DNA from 3 places in the Propionimicrobium sp. PCR01-08-3 genome. Region 3 is predicted to be linked to each of the others. Evidence: riboswitches for the same ligand, from Rfam matches in the RefSeq annotation. Region 3 holds a riboswitch; each other region holds the start of a gene.

Region 1 (5,496 bases), 1.5 Mb from region 3:
GAGGCTGCTCGGTCGGTTGCGGTGCAGTCGGCGGACGGCACGCTGCTGCGCGGTGAAGTGCTCTCACGCTGGCATGACTATGTCGGCACCGGTGACCTGATGCGCGGTCTCGACCGCGGAGTTGGCCGCGTCCGTGACCGGATCGCCGGCTTCTTCAAGGGCAATTCGCAGCGTGCCGAGCAGGTCGGGGTGGCGGCCGGAAGCGGTTTGGAAGCGCTGATCATCGGGGAGGTCGCCGCCGCGGTCGAGCGCGCCGTGGTGGCGTGGAAATCGAACCCTGCCGGGCGGGAACTGGTCGTCCGATACCCGGAACTGGGACGCTCCAGCGACGATCTGGGCGCCGGGGCGTCCCGGGCGATCCGCGACTGGCAGGCCGATGTGCTCAACCTGGTGGCCGACGAAGGCAAGGGAAAACGCACCTCGGCCCGCGTCGCCGCGCTCAGCGTCAACGGTGTCGGTGCGGCATTGATGCTCGTCATCTTCGTCAGCACGGGCGGACTGACCGGCGCCGAGGGCGGAGTAGCGGTCGGCACCACCGTGCTCGCTCAACGGCTGCTCGAATCGGTCTTCGGTGACGAAGCCGTGCGCAAGCTGGCGAAGACCGCGAAGGAAGAACTCGACGCGCGAGTGGAAGGCCTGATGGCAGGCGAATTGGTGCGGTTCACCCGGGTCATCGACGAATTGGGCGTCGGTCCCGACGATGCCGAGGCGGTGCGGCAGGCCGTGCTCTCCGTCGAGAAGGCACGCACCGGGGGAGCGTCCTTGCCGAAGGGCGCATCGATGCGTCCCGACGAGATCGAGGCGCCGGGGCAACCGGCGGCATTGCCGCGGAGCGCAGGCCGCTCGCCGGTTGAACTGGAGCAGCTACCCGCAGATAGTGGAGAGATCGTCGACGCAGAACTTGTGCCCGACGAGAAGGAGGGCGGTGAACAGTGATGGCCAGAGCAAAACATTCCGCCGATTCACTCGCTGCCCGCATCCAGGCTCTGGACGAGGCCGCCGACCTCGCCGCCGGGCGCCTGAGCGCAGGCGCGGTGGAACAAGCCCGAGGAGTCACCCGCAAGGCCGATCGCAGACTTGCAATGGCCGGTGACAGCACGGTGATAGCGCTCGCCGGGGCGACCGGGTCGGGAAAGTCGAGTCTTTTCAATGCGATCTCGGGAACCAGGCTTGCCACCCCCGGCATGAAGCGTCCGACCACCAACAAATCGATGGCCGCCTACTGGGGGTCGAAGCTGCCTCAGGACCTGCTGGACTGGCTCGATGTGCCGCAACGGCATCTGGTGCAAGGCGACGATCCGGCGCTGGGCGGCTTGGTCTTGATGGACCTGCCCGACCACGATTCGTCGGTCACGTCTCATCGGGACGAGGCAGACCGGCTGGTCGAGCTCGTGGACATGTTGATCTGGGTGGTCGATCCGCAGAAGTATGCGGATGCCGCCTTGCACAACAACTATCTGCGTCCGTTGGCAGACCATGCCGACGTGATGATGGTCGTGCTGAATCAGGCCGACCGGCTGACTCCCGAACAGCTGCACGAGACCATGCGTGACTTGCGCGGGCTGCTCGACGCCGAGGGATTGTCGAAGACCCCGTGCGTGGCGGTGTCGGCGTTGACCGGCAGAGGCATCGAGAACCTGCGCAAGACGATTTCTGCGACGGTGCGCAGCAAGGCGTCGTCCGCGAACCGGCTGTCGTCCGACATCGCGAGCGCGGCCCGGAGGTTGAGCGCGGAATATGGCGACGCCAAGGTCGCCGCGAAAGTGCCGGACGCGAGAGCCCGCGAGCTGAACAAGTCGCTGGCCCAGGCCGCCGGGTCCCAGCTGGTCGGCGATGCCGTGGTGAAGTCGATGCGCCGCCGTGGCGGATTGGCAACGGGCTGGCCGGTTACCAAGTGGCTGAGCCGTTTTCGTCCGGACCCGTTGCGGATGCTGCACCTGGATGCCGGGCGCCACAAGAAGAGAGCCGCCGAGATCGAACCGGTCTCGGTGCCACACACCAGCCTGCCCACTGCCGGAGGCGTCCAGATTGCGCGGGCAGAAACGGCGTTGCGCGACCTGGCGTCCGCCGCCGGTGACGGTTTGCCTGAGGGATTCTCGGACGCGGTGCGCGAGGCGACCATTGCTCATAGAGCCGATCTGCCGGACGAACTCGACCGCGCGGTGGCCTCAGCCGACCTGGCCATGGATCGTGGCCAGGGCTGGTGGAAACTCGTGCAGGTGCTGCAGTGGATCATCTTCTTCGTCGCCGTGATCGGCGGCGGCTGGCTGCTGCTCGATATGGTGCTGGGCTATCTTCAGCTTCCGCGGATTCCGTCGGTCATGGTGGGCAAGATGGCTCTGCCGACATTGTTCTTGCTGGGCGGGCTGGTGCTCGGGCTGCTCGTGGGGCTGTTGTCGCGTGTCGGTGTCGAACTGGACGCCAGAGCCAAAGGTGCCCGCGCCGAACGCGTGCTGACCAGGGCAATCGTCAATGTGGTGGACCGGTTGGTGATCTCGCCGGTGGACGACGAGCTGGACCGCTTCAACCGGGGACGAAAGCTCGCCAAACGCGCCATCGGGTGAGACCGTGCTAGCGTGAGCCACGCACGGGAGCCCGCAGCAGGGCTGAGAGGGAGGATAAGCCTCCGACCGTCGAACCTGATCTGGATAATGCCAGCGCAGGGAGGCGACCAAACAAATCCGTGCCTGAGATTGAGCGAATGACTGCGGGCGACCGCAGCCCATTCGCGCGATCTTGTGACCCGCAGGGGAGGCGCACTGATGGATACCGACGACCAGTTGGCCGTCATAGCAAACGGCTGGCCGGCCATCTCGGATGCCGATCTGACGCATCTGTTCAACCACCTGGCACGGCGATCCCAAGTTGCCGGAGAACCACGGGTGACCAGGCGCAGTGATCGTCCGATGGCCTCGGCCGCGCTGGCGTTGCTGCCGGATGACAGCGAGATCTTCGTCAAGCGCTACTCGCCGGCCTTGATCACCTCGGAGCAGCTGGAGGCCAAACACGGCTACGTGAATCGCCTTGTCGATCTCGGATTCCCGACCGTTCAATTCCTGAGCTTCGACGACGACTCGACGGTCTTCGACGATGGACGGTGGCTGTACGAGGCCAATCCGAAGGCGCCGGGTGAAGACCGCTATCGTGAGCTGACCTCATGGCTGCCGCCCAAGACCAGAGCCGAGATGGTCGAAATCGGACGCATCGCGGGTAGGCTCCGCGAACTATCCGCCGAGATCCCGATCGTGGATCTGTCGGCTTCTCGGGCCGGTTCGAGCGATGAGACTGCGGGCTCGACTATTCGAGATCGGCCGCTGGGGCATGGGCAAGGCCGGTCACCGGGCCTTGGATGGGAGCAGACACCCGATCAGAGGCGAGGTCAGCTACCTGATCCTGGGCTCGCGAGATTGAACACCGTCTACCAGACCAAGGTGCGATTACTGCTAGGGGAGCCTTCGGACGATGATGTGGACGCCTGGCTTGCCGCGCATCCGGGCGTCCGGTCATATCTGGAAAAGACCGGGCGTGATTTTGCCGCCGACTTGAGGCTGGCGTCCCCGTTCGCCGACCGGCTGGCCGAACTCGGGAGCGGGCCGCAGGCCTGGACCCATGGTGACCTTCATGCGTCCAATACCTTGTGGCGCGGCGATCAGATCACGTCGGTGATCGACTTCGGGCTGGCCTGGCCCAATCCACCGCTGCTCGACTTGGCGATGGCGATCGAGCGACATGCCATCGACTGGCTGGCGATCACTGCCGGGGATGGCGAGGCTTGGCGTCCCGACGTCGTCGACGATGTGATCGGCGGATATCGGCAGGCCTACTCGTTGCCTGCGGCAGAAGGCGAAGTGCTCGCCGACTTGGTGGCCTGCTGTCAGGTCGAGTTCGCGTTGACCAACATCGAATACGCGAGCCTGGCGCCGGTTGATCCCTCGGTGGCCGATTGGAGCTACGAGATCTACTTCCGTGATCATCTGCGTTGGTTCGGCACCGATGCCGGACGCCGCTTCGCCGAGGCGGTGCGAAATGCCGCGACATGACGGTGCGATGCCCATCACGAGCGACAGCGAATCGGCCGCCGAACGAGAACAACCACCTCAAACCCAACGAGTTTTCAAGGAGAAACGAATGAAACCCATACGCCTGCTGCTATCGGGGCTTCTGGCGCTGCCGGTGGCACTGGCCGGCTGCGCCACCGGCGCTGGCACCGACACGGACCAGACTTCGTCCGGCCAGGCGGGCGACGAGGTGAGCATCGTGCTCGACTGGACGCCCAATACCAACCACACCGGCATCTATGTCGCGCAGCAGAAGGGCTACTACGCCGACGCGGGCATCGACCTCGATGTGCTCGGCTATTCGCAGGCCGGCGTGGAGTCGGTGATGGGGTCGGGCGGCGCGGATTTCGGTTTCTCAGGGGTGGAGACTCTCGCCGCCGCGAGGGCCTCCGATCTCGATCTGACAATGGTGTTCAACCTGCAGCAGCGCTCGTCCTACGGTGTGGCGGTGCGCCAGGATTCTGACATCGAGTCCCCGAAGGATCTGGACGGCAAGACGCTTGCCGCCTACGGTGCGGGAGCGACGAGTTTCGCCACCACGCAGATGATCCAGGCCGATGGTGGCGAGGGCAATTTCGACACCGTCGTGGTCGGCACCGGGGCCTTGGACGCAGTGGTCGCCGGCCAGGCAGATTTCGCCGAAGCGCTGGCCACCTGGGAGGTGCTGCAGTACGAGCTGCAAGGCGACGAATTCCGGATGTTCTTCCCGGACGACTACGGGGTGCCGACTTCCCCGGCGCTACTCGGGATCTCGGCGCGTTCCGAGCTGATCGCGGACAACCCGGACCTGGTGACCCGTTTCGTGCAGGCGACCGAGAAGGGCTACGAGTATGCGGTGGACAATCCCGACGATGCCGCACAGATCCTGATCGACGCCAACCCGCAGGTCAACCTCGACCCCGAACTCACCAAGGCGAGCCAGCAGCTGCTGTCGTCCGACTACTGGCCCGATGCCGAGGGCAGCGTCGGGCACGCCGACCTGGAGGCCTGGCAAACCTATCTGGACCTGCTGACCGCAGGTGGCCTGGTCGTGGGCGCGGACGGCCAGCCCTATACCTCAAAGCTGGATGCTTCCGAGCTGGTCACCAATGAATTCCTGGTTTGACGATGAATGCTCTGCGGGCCAGGGCCGCGCAAGGTCCTGATCGGTGCGCGTCGGGCGATGCCCTCGGCGTACCCGGGGCTCATGGGCCGTCGGCCCTGTCGTCCGATGATGCACAGGACGACGAGCCAGACCACGAGTCACTCGACCTGCAACCAGCGTCGACGGCAAGCGGCAAGATGAAGCCCCGCGGTTCTCGGCGAAGCAAACGCTTGGGGCTGGTGGGGCCGTCGGTCGGGCTGGCAGTGCTGGTTTTGGTTGCTTGGGAGTTGGTGGTGCGGCTGGCACACGTCCGGCTGCAGATCCTGCCTGCGCCCTCGGTGATCGTGCGATCGG
Region 2 (5,496 bases), 1.4 Mb from region 3:
GGTGGACGCGGCCACCGGCGAGAGCGCTGAAGCCGCTCTCGCCGAGCTGGAACTCAAGCCCTGGCGCCGTGGCTTGCCGCCGGTGGTGGTGGTCAGCGAGGGCGACTCGGCCCATGTCGAGGCGCATGTGGCACATGGCCATCCGGCACAGATCAGGCTGCGGCTCGAGAACGGCGAAGTGCGCTACCTGGGGCAGCGCCATCACATGGTGGAGCCACGCGATGTCGACGGAGTGCTGATCGGTGAGGCCAGCTTCGCCATCCCCTCGGATCTGCCGACCGGCTACCATCGCCTCGAGCTTCTGTCCGACGATCGGCAGTCCGATTCGACCTTGATCATCACGCCACGTTTTCTCGGGCTACCGGCAAATCTGGGTGACCGCAGAATCTGGGGTTACGCCGCGCAGCTGTACAGCGTCCGATCGAAGAACTCGTGGGGCATCGGCGACTTCATGGACCTGTCTGATCTGGCGGTGTGGTCGGCGACCCAGCAATTCAGTGAGTACGTGCTGATCAATCCGTTGCATGCCGCCCAGCCGGTGCCGCCGATGGATGTCTCACCGTATCTGCCGAGCTCCAGACTGTTCATCAACCCCATGTATCTGCGTCCCGAGGCCATACCCGAATACGCGATATTGAGTCAGGCAGACCGCGACCGGGTGAGCGAGCTGCACCAGAAGTTGGACGCCGAGTTGGCCGGCGAGCAGTTGATCGACCGCGACACCTCGTGGCGCTTCAAGCGCGAAGCATTGCGCATCATCTACCAGGCGGGGCTGCGTTCGGCACGGCAGATGGCATTCGACGATTTCAAACGCCGTCAGGGCCGTGCGCTTCGTGACTTCGTTTTGTGGTGCGTCCTGTGTGAGCACTACGGCAACGACTGGCGGCTGTGGGATGAGGATCTGCGGCGTCCGAGCTCGCCACGGGTGGCGAGACTACGCAACGACTATCTGGACGAGATCACCTTCAACGAGTGGCTGCAGTGGATCTCCTGGACGCAGCTTAGCGACGCCCAGCAGGCCGCGCAGGACGCCGGAATGTCGGTGGGCATCATCACCGATCTGGCGGTCGGGGTGAGCGGGGCGTCCGCGGACACCTGGATGATGCGTGACGTCTACGCGCAAGACATCAGCGTCGGAGCACCCCCGGACGGATACAACCAGATGGGCCAGGATTGGGGGCAGCCGCCGTGGCGTCCCGACCGGCTCGCCGACACCGCCTACGCGCCGTTCCGCAGCATGCTGCAGACAGCTCTCGGCCACGCGGGCGGAGTGCGGATCGATCACATCCTGGGCATGTTCCGGCTGTGGTGGATCCCTGAGGGCGGCTCGCCCAGAGAAGGCACCTATGTGCGCTACGACCACGACGCGCTGGTCGGCATCATCATGCTGGAGGCCCAGCGGGCCGGAGCATTCGTGATCGGCGAAGACCTCGGCACGGTGGAGCCGTGGGTGCGCGGTTATCTCGCCGAGCGTGGCATCCTCGGCACCTCGGTGTTGTGGTTCGAACACGATCAAGACGGCAATCCCGCGCCGGCCGACAGATGGCGTGAATATGTGATGGCTTCGGTGACCACCCATGATCTGCCGCCCACGGCCGGGTACCTGGACAAGGAACATGTGCGGCTGCGCCACGAACTCGGGTTGCTCACCGAATCCTACGAGAAAGAAGAGGCCGACGCCGAGCGCGAGCAAGAAGCTTGGATCGGGCGGCTGGACGAACGCGGCCTGTTCACCGACGATGTGGACGATGACACCGAGGCGAAGGTTCTTGCGCTGTACCGCTACCTGACGATCACCGACGCCAAGGTGCTCAATGTGGCCTTGGTGGACGCGGTCGGTGACTATCGGATTCAGAATCAGCCGGGCACCTGGCGGGAATACCCCAATTGGCAGATCCCGCTGTCGGGACCGCATGGCGAGCCCATCACCCTTGAGGATCTGTACCGGATGGAGCGTCCGATGCGGCTGGCGTCGGTGCTGAACGGATACTCCTGGGTGCCGAGCCCGTTCGGTTCCGACGGACGCTAGGCCAGCCTGAATCCGCCGATGAGCGCTGCGGCGAGTGGTATCCGAGGGGTGTTCCTCGTTCATGAGCACCGGATACGAAGAGGGCACTCACGACGCCCGGCGCGTAGCTTCGCGCTTTTGTCACTACGAAGGTTGTGAAGCCCGCGACGTGATCGGCGGATCGGTACTTCGGCCTCAGGCGATTGCGCTGCCGGAAGTCTGGCGATCATGCGTTCTTTTGTCGCAGCTCACCGTTATGGTGGTCGAATAGCCGAAACCAGGTGGGCAAGCAGCCGTAACCAGGAGGTCCGATTCATGCCGCGTACCGTCAAAGGCGTCGTTTCCAGGCAGGCGAAGCAGCTCGCCGAGCTGACCGATATCGTCATCCCCGGCCCTGGGGCGCGCGATGTCGTCGTCCGGGTCGAGGCCTGCGGCGTCTGCCACACCGACCTGGCGTACCGGGAAGGCGATATCACCGACGATTACCCGTTCCTGCTCGGTCACGAGGCGGCCGGACGCGTTGTCGAGGTGGGCAGTGAGGTGACCCATGTGGGGGTCGGCGACTATGTCGTGCTGAACTGGCGCGCGGTGTGTGGCGAATGCCGGGCCTGCAAGAAGGGCCAGCCGCAATACTGCTTCAACACGTTCAACGCATCGGTGAAAATGACCTTGCCCGACGGCACCGAACTCACTCCGGCCTTGGGAATCGGGGCTTTTTGTGAGCAGACCGTCGTCCACGAATTGCAATGCACCAAGGTGAACGAGGACGCCAGGCCCGAGGTGGCCGGCCTGCTCGGCTGCGGAGTGATGGCAGGTTTGGGCGCGGCGTTGAACACCGGTGCCGTGCAGCGAGGGGAGTCCGTGGCGGTCATCGGTCTGGGCGGGGTCGGCTGTGCCGCCGTGGCAGGGGCGGTACTGGCAGGCGCAACGAAGGTCATCGCGATCGATATCGATGCGAAGAAGCTGCAGGCCGCCGGCGACCTGGGAGCCACCGATCTGATCGACTCCAGGGGGCTCGGCCGAGATGAGATCGTCGCCAAGGTGCAAGAGCTGACCGGCGGCTTCGGGGCGGACGTGGTGATCGACGCCGTCGGCATCCCGGCCACCTTTGAGACCGCCTTCTACGCTCGTGACCTGGCCGGACGCGTGGTCCTGGTGGGCGTGCCCGCGCCGAGCGCCGAACTGCGATTGCCGCTGGCCGATGTTTTTTCGCGCGGGGGTGCCACCAAGTCGTCGTGGTATGGCGACTGCCTGCCCGAGCGCGACTTCCCCTACCTGGTCGACCTCTATCTGCAGGGCCGGCTCCCGCTCGACCGGTTCGTGACCGGCACGACCGACCTGGCCGGTGCCGACCGGGCGATGTCGAATCTGCACGACGGCAACGTGCTGAGAACGGTGGTGGTGAACTCGTGACCGCCCTCGGCAACCGCAGGGCTCGTGGCAGGCAATCTCGGTATTGCCGATCCCGCGGGCACGACAGGCCACTATCGGAGGCGGGCAGCGCAGCCGCCTCATCCGAATTTGCCGACAACAGGAGGGGACAACAATGAGCATTCGGGTCGATCATGCAATCGCCGAGGGCACCTTCAGCCTGGATGGCGAAACTTACGATGTCGAGAACAACGTCTGGGTGCTCGGCGACGAGACACAGTGCGTTGTCTTCGATGCGCCCCACAGCATCGACGCGGTTCGTGATCTGGTGGGCGAGCGGGAATGCATCGGCATGCTGCTCACGCATGCCCACGACGACCACATCCGCTATGTTCCGGACCTCGCGGCGGTCTTTGACGCCCCGGTCTTGCTCAACCCGGCCGATAAGCCCGTCTGGGACCTCACCCTGCCGGGCATCGAATGGGACGACGACATCGCCGACGGCGACACCTTCACCGTAGGTGGGGCCGAGATCCGGGCAATAGTGACACCGGGCCATACGCCGGGGTCGACCTGCTTCTATGTGCCCGCCGTGGGAGTGCTGTTCAGCGGAGACACCCTCTTCGAAGGCGGCCCTGGGGCAACCGGACGCTCGTTCAGCTCGCGCGAACAGATCGAGCGCTCCATCAAGGAGAAGCTGTTCGTGCTACCCGCCGACACCGTCGTGCACACCGGCCACGGCGCTGACACGACCATCGGTGCCGAGATCGAGCACGCGACCGGCGACTGGATGTGATTTTGAGTCGTAGTTGACGCCAACCGCGCCGTGCCCAACACAAACGCGCTCGAAATCGACATCCGCGCCAGGTATCTCGGGCGCGGCCGTCGATTCGGGGCGCGGCTGTGCCGATACAGGGTGCTAATCTCATTTTCAGACGCGGGGTGCCGGGGAAGGTACCGGCTGAGACCAGACCCGTAGTTACCTGATCTAGGTAGTGCTAGCGAAGGGACGTCAGCGATGACCCTCAGTTCTCATGTTTCGGCTCTCAATGAGAGCATCAGCGCGTTGCGGACGCAGACGCCGCTCGTGCAATGCCTGACCAACCAGGTGGTGATGAACTTCACCGCCAATATTTTGTACGCGGTCGGTGCCTCACCTGCGATGTGCGACAACCCCGAAGAGGCGGCAGATTTCGCCACCCATGTCGCCTCCGGTGTGCTCGTCAACGACGGGACCCCGTCCGCCGAACAGATGGAAGGCATGCGGCTGGCCTCGGCGGCGGCGGTCGCTGCCGGCAAGCCCTGGGTGCTCGACCCGGTCGGCGCCGGAGGTTTGTTGTGGCGCACGGGCGAAGTCAAGAAGATGATGGAGGCGAACCCCGCCACCATCCTGCGCGGCAACGCGTCCGAGATCTTGGGATTCCTCGGCACCACCTCGGGTGGCAGGGGAGTCGAGGCCATCGACAGCACGCTCGATGCCATCGACGCCGCCCGAGAGTTGGCGAGGCGGTACCGCTGTGTGGTGGCAGTCAGCGGGCCGGTCGACGTCATTACCGACGGCGACGACGTGGTGAAGCTGGCAAACGGCAGCCCGATGCTGGCCAAGGTCACCGGCGTGGGCTGTTCGCTGGGCGCGGTGATGGCCGCCTACGCATCGGTCACCAATCCATTGGACGCCGCGATCGCTGCGACGTCCCACCTCAACATCGCCGCGGAGGTCTCCGCGTCCGAAGCGAAAGGCCCGGGCAGCTTCGTGGTCGGGCTGCTGGACGCCCTCGACGCGCTCACTCCCGAGCAGGCGGCAGACCGGGTGAAGCTGTCGTGAGCGTGCGCGACAATCTCGATCTCTCGATCTATCTGGTTACCGACACTGCGCAGTGCGGGTCGCTCGGCGTTGCCGAGACCGTCCGGCAGGCGATAGCGGCGGGCGCCACGCTGGTGCAGGTGCGCGACCCCGATGCGAGCGATGACGAGTTTCTCACCCTTGCCCGCCAGGTCGTCGAGGTGGCGCGCGGCACCGGTGTGCCCGTGCTGCTGGACGACCGGGTGCACCTGGTCGGCCCGGCCGGTGCTGATGGTGCGCATGTCGGCCAGCACGACATGCCGGTGGCTCAGGC
Region 3 (5,496 bases):
GGGATTGGCGCTGCGAGCGCCGCTGCCTGCTCGCCGACCTCGTCCAGCGCATCGAGCAGCGCCGCGCGGAAGGTACCCGGGCGCGGGGCTCGGGCGGCGGCGATCTCACCCGCGATATTCATCCAGATCGTGGCTGCCAGCGCTGCCTGTAGGTGATCACCGGTAACGGCAACGCAGGCGGCGGTGAGGCCGCCCAGCAGGCAACCGGTGCCGGTCACCCGCGACAGCAGCGGATCGCCTCGGTGCACGTGCCGGTCGTCACGGCCATCGGTGACCAGATCGACCGCACCGGACACCGCGACCACCCCGCCTGTTCGTGCGGCGACCTGGTGGGCGGCCTCGGTCACCTGCAGGGCCTGGGTACCGATGCTCGCGTCTGCCCCGCGCCCGCCTTCGCCGCCGGTCAACGCCACGATCTCGGACGCGTTGCCGCGCACCACGGCGGGCCGGGAATCGAGGAGTCGCCTTGCCAGCGGCGTGCGTACCGGGGCGGTTCCGATGGCGGTCGGGTCGAGCACCCACGGCCGCCGGTCGCGCAGCGCAACCTCGACGGTGGCCGGAATCCCGGTCATGGCATCGGTGCTGAGGGTTCCCAGGTTGATCAGCAGGGCGTCGGCGATGGTGTCGACTGTGGGTGCCTCCTCGAGAGTCTCGGTCATCACCGGACGCACACCGGCGGCGAGCAGACCGTCAGCGACGATGCCCATCGATACGGCAGCGGTGATGCAATGCACCAATGTGCTTCGCTGACGCACCTGCGCGATGATCTGTGCGACCGATCCCAGATCGGCGTCGTTCGCCAAGTCCAGAGAACTCATCGGGTGGCTCCCATAGCAACGCTGTCGATGTCCGCTTCGATGTCTGCAGAGCTCAACTTCGGCCCCATCAGTGCACCGACGGTGACCAGGATTCCACCGACGGCCACCAGGCCCATGATCGCCGGATGCGATCCGAAGACGCCCTCCAGCAACGGAAGATAGAAGGGATAGAGGGCGGGGATGATCAGCGAGAGGCTGTATCCCATGCCGTATCCCGTCGAGCGCACCTCGGTCGGGAAGCGCTCCGACAAATAGCAGGCGATCGGGCCGTAGGCGGCGACGGTCGCCACCTGCAAGGCGGCCGCGAGCAAGGCGGCGCGTCCGAGGCTGTGCGAGTTCACGGCCGCCCACCACAAGAACGGACCGAGCACCGCTGAACTGATTCCCCAAGTCACCAGCAGATTGCGGCGTCCGGTGAAGGTCGACAGATGGCCTGCTACCGCCATCGCAATGGCCTGCGCGAACGAGGCAATACCCATTGCCACCGACACCTGGGTGGCGGGCAACCCGGCGTCCGACGCGAGGCGCGCCGTCAACAAGATCACCGTGGTGTTGGTGAGCAGCCACAGACCGGTCATCATGGTGAAGACCTGCCAGAAAGCGGGCGCCTAGCGTCCGAAAAGCACCTCGCGAACCCCGGCTTGAGGGCGGGCCGGCGCCTTCTTGGCATGATGAAACACAGGCGCATCGGCCACCCGCGAGCGGTAGTAGGCGAGCATGCCCAGCGAGAAGCAGGTGCCGATCACGAACAGCAGCCGCCAACCCCACGCGGCATAGCGGTCGGGTCCGAGAAGGACCAGAGACCCCGCGACCGCGAACGCGATCGAGCCCTGTGCCCAGGGCGCCATCGACAAGATCAGCCCGCTCATCAGGCCGCGCCGGTTGGGCTTCGACCACTCCATGGCCAGCGGAATCGCTGCCGAATACTCACCGGCGACGAAGATGCCGCCGAGAAAACGCAGCAGCAGGATCAGGGCGATGGTGCCGATGCCGATCAGCTCATAGGTTGGCATGCAGGCGATCAGCAGTGCGCAGGTGGCGGTGCCGGTGATGGCGACCTTCGTGGTGCGGGTGCGTCCGAGCTTGTCGGAGATGCGTCCGAAGATCATGCCGCCGAGCGGACGCCCGAGCATCATGGCGATCACCACCAGCGCTCCGGTGCTGGCTGCGACGGTGGGGCCGGCGAGTATCACCAAGGCGGGGGCGAGCGCGGTCAGCGGCAAGAAGACGTGCACGTTGTCGATCCAGTTGCCGATGACTCCGGCGCGCAGGGCGGCGCGTCCCTCGCGGGGCATCGAAGACTGCATGGCGATCTGGGTTGCGCTGGGCGGATCGTCGGCGATGAAGGTCGAGGACGATGAATCTGTTGGTTGATAGGCAGAGGTATCCAAGGCGGACAATCCCTTCGCTAGTACGAACTAGAGCAGGTTCCACGGGTGTGATCTCAGCGCCCATTGGGGCACCCCGTGTCCACCGCCCAGTATGGCACCGCGGGTGAATGGGTGAAGCGGATTCTCCGCGATCCGGCGCTTGCGCGGCAGCACCAGGGCTCGTTCGCTCGCATTGGGCGCGGGCGAAACCTCAGATCGGGATGACCAGAGACCCGTCGCCGAAAGAGATGGGTTGGGTGAGTTCGTGGTGATCGACATGTGCCCGCCAACACTGCATCTGGTAGGGCAGACGCAGCTCCGACATGCGAGCGGCGCTATCGAGAATCTGGTTCACTTCGCTGATCAGATGCCGTTTGGTGGCGTCGTCCAGTCCGCTCACCTGACGTTGGCTCGAAACCATCTCGACCAGATCGCGGCGGGCGACCGGAGCCCACAGCCTGAACTCGCGGCGCTCGATTCGCGGAAAGTACTTGCTCGTCAGGAGGTCTTCGTGGCCGCCGCCTCCGCTGCCTGACATGGCGTCCGGATCGATGGTGCGCATCAAAGTGATCAATCGGCGCACCCACGGCACTGTGTCGTCCCGGACGATTTGCCAGCCGGCGACCCAGCCGCCGGCCTGGAGTGCACGGCTGATCTGGCCGTGAGCCTGATGTGCACTGATACGGGGACGACCGGGTTGCGAGCGCCACGGGCCGCCGAGGAGTACTACATGTGCTACGCAGGGCTGGACGGGAAGCTCGTCCGCGCGTCCGACCATCGCGATGAGGGCCTCGCTCGCGGGGCGGCCGGCAAGAAGCTGACGGCAGCGCTGGAGGTCGGGATCGATTGCGACAACTCCGTGCCCCTCCTTGACCAGCCGGTTGACGATGCCCCGCGAGCAGCCGAGAGCGACGATGCGCACCGGCTCGTCGCCCACCAGCCACTGCAAGGCTGTGGGGGGCAATGAGAGACGACCGACCGCTGACATGGAGACCACTTTAGAGCCGATCCGATGATCTTCGAACTGCTGGCGAGAGTCTGAGTTCTATGAAGGAACCGGTTCGTCCGATGCATGAAGCACGCGCTCAATGAACGCTGCGACTCCGTCCTCGGTATTGGCCGCGATGATCTGGTCGGCTGCCGCCAACGCATCCGGGGTGCCGCTGGCGACCGCCACACCGAGCCCCGCCCAGGTGATCATCTCGACATCGTTCGCAGAGTCGCCGATTGCGGCGACTTCACTTGTGGCAATTCCATGACGGGTGGCCAGCAGCTCAAGCGTGCTGGCCTTGCTGACTCCGGCCGCCGACATTTCGATGAACGGCACACCAGATGTCGTGGGGTTGACGCCCGCATGTGACGCCCGCTGACAGATCTCGAAGAGCTCGTCCAAGCCGATGCTTGCGTGCCGGGCGATGATCTTCACGGCGTCCTGCGCCCACAATTCATCCAGTGATATCTCGTCGAGGTCGTCGGGATTGCGTCCGTGATTGCCCGGTTGCATCAAGGAAAGGTAACCAGGGCCAGGCAGTATTCCGTAGCCGCGGTCGATCAGGGTGGCGAATTTCGTGCCCGGAGCGAGCCTGGATACCTCCTTGATGAGAGTCTTGCAGACCCCGGCTGAAATCGGACGCTCCAGGAGTACCTGGTCGGCGTTAGCGTTGTAGACCACCGCCCCGTTGGAGCAAACCGCCAACTCGCCCAATTCGGGCGGAAGGATGGCAGGCATGTCGATGACCGATCGTCCGGTTGCCGGGATCACGAGGATCCCTGCCTCTTGAGCGGCCCGGATCGCGTCCCGGGTGCGCGGCGAAGTGGTTTTGTCCGGCAACAGAAGTGTTCCGTCGAGGTCCGTCGCGATCATCCGGATTGCCATGGTGTTCGTACGCTGACCTTTCGCTTAGGTGAACCTGGGTTACAAAGACCGTCCGCTGCTTCCGTCGTCGCGGAAATTCTCCGAGTTATCCACAGCGGCCAACTATTTTGAACGATCGGGGTCCGACTTGCCAATACTTTGGGCATGTCGGCACCTTTGATCGTTTCCCGAGATTCTGCCATTGTCGAGACCATTATGGCCGCGGCGGCAGCCGTGCAGGCCACCCCGGAGGTGGCGCGTGATACCGAGACGGTGCGCCGTAATTGGCTCCGCGCATCGGTCGTGCTGATCGGCTCCGATCAGGCCCCCTCGGTGGCGGGTCTCGGCCTGCCGGCGCGCCGCAACGTGCATCTATGCGGCCAGGACGCGACGGCTTTGACCACCTGGTCGGTTCCATTGGATGCCTCGGTGATGGTGCTTCCGGCCCAAACCGGATTCGTGAGTTCGCTGCTCGCCGAAGGTGGTGAAGCAAGCGAGGAAGCCCCGGTTATCGTCCGGATCGTCGGCGGCAGCGGTGGCGTGGGAGCCACAACCTTGGCGGCGGGCCTTGCGCAACGTGCAGCCAAACACGAGTTCAGAGTCGCATTGGCCGAACTCGATTCGACCGGTGGCGGCATCGATCTGCTGTTCGGCGCCGAGCAGATGCCTGGCTGGCGCTGGCCGGATCTGAGTTCTGCATCCGGGCATATCAGCGATCTGAGCGGCCAGTTGCCCAATGTCAGTGGAGTCGATCTGATCTCGACGGGGCGTCCCCGACTCGATCCGACCGTCCGCGGTGCGACCGGACTGCCCGGCATCGAGTCGATCAATGCTGTGATCGCCTCGTTGACGCGAACCCACGACGTTGTGATACTCGATGCCGGTTCGCATCCCGACGATCCGGCACGCTCACGCGCGGTCACCGTCCTGGTGGTGGCGGCTGAGGTCAAGGCCGTGATGGCTGCCAGGAGCCGTATCGCGGCGTGGGGTCTCGGTGACGCCCTGATCGTTTTGCGCAAGGGCCCCGGATGGCACCTCGATGTCGAGACAGTCTGCGAAACCCTGGGATTGCCGGTGATCGGAACGCTCCCACACGATTCATCGCTGCCCGGTTTACAAGAGGCAGGGACTCCACCAGGCATGAAACGAGGCAAGTATTCCCGGGCTTGTGACGCCATCCTGGTCGAGCTGATGCGAGATGAAGGATGACCTGGGATGGATGATCACGATCTCGAGATGGTGCGCGTCCGACTCGCCGGATTGGGCAGGCGATGGACGCCGCAAGACGTGGCCGACGCATTGCGTGCGCTCGGCCTGGTCGTCAGCGATGCGATGGTTCTCTATACCGTGGGGGCTTTGCGGCAGGGCAGTATCGGTGCCGGACGCCTCGAACCGCTGCTCTGCCTTGAGGGCCTCACCGACATCTTGGTGAACGGCCCGGATCAGGTCTTCA

What was found. Region 3 has a riboswitch for thiamine pyrophosphate ahead of QQ658_RS11410 (MFS transporter). Riboswitches for the same ligand answer to the same signal wherever they lie in the genome.
Region 1: another riboswitch for thiamine pyrophosphate. It lies ahead of QQ658_RS03585 (phosphotransferase enzyme family protein); the one in region 3 lies ahead of QQ658_RS11410 (MFS transporter).
Region 2: another riboswitch for thiamine pyrophosphate. It lies ahead of thiM (hydroxyethylthiazole kinase); the one in region 3 lies ahead of QQ658_RS11410 (MFS transporter).

What each region holds. Positions count from the first base shown of each region.
Region 1 is NZ_CP127390.1:749,439-754,934, forward strand. It holds gene QQ658_RS03575 (dynamin family protein) at 1-936, shown strand, start outside; gene QQ658_RS03580 (GTPase) at 936-2,564, shown strand; TPP riboswitch at 2,578-2,684, shown strand; gene QQ658_RS03585 (phosphotransferase enzyme family protein) at 2,763-4,040, shown strand; gene QQ658_RS03590 (ABC transporter substrate-binding protein) at 4,129-5,163, shown strand; gene QQ658_RS03595 (ABC transporter permease) at 5,166-5,496, shown strand, end outside.
Region 2 is NZ_CP127390.1:604,465-609,960, forward strand. It holds gene malQ (4-alpha-glucanotransferase) at 1-2,029, shown strand, start outside; gene QQ658_RS02935 (S-(hydroxymethyl)mycothiol dehydrogenase) at 2,324-3,421, shown strand; gene QQ658_RS02940 (MBL fold metallo-hydrolase) at 3,555-4,175, shown strand; TPP riboswitch at 4,308-4,406, shown strand; gene thiM (hydroxyethylthiazole kinase) at 4,398-5,204, shown strand; partial or broken gene thiE (thiamine phosphate synthase) at 5,207-5,496, shown strand, end outside.
Region 3 is NZ_CP127390.1:2,466,317-2,471,812, reverse strand. It holds gene thiM (hydroxyethylthiazole kinase) at 1-818, opposite strand, end outside; gene QQ658_RS11415 (MFS transporter) at 815-1,399, opposite strand; gene QQ658_RS11410 (MFS transporter) at 1,427-2,209, opposite strand; TPP riboswitch at 2,201-2,295, opposite strand; gene QQ658_RS11405 (methyltransferase) at 2,400-3,176, opposite strand; gene QQ658_RS11400 (Cof-type HAD-IIB family hydrolase) at 3,234-4,052, opposite strand; gene ssd (septum site-determining protein Ssd) at 4,209-5,252, shown strand; gene QQ658_RS11390 (TadA family conjugal transfer-associated ATPase) at 5,259-5,496, shown strand, end outside.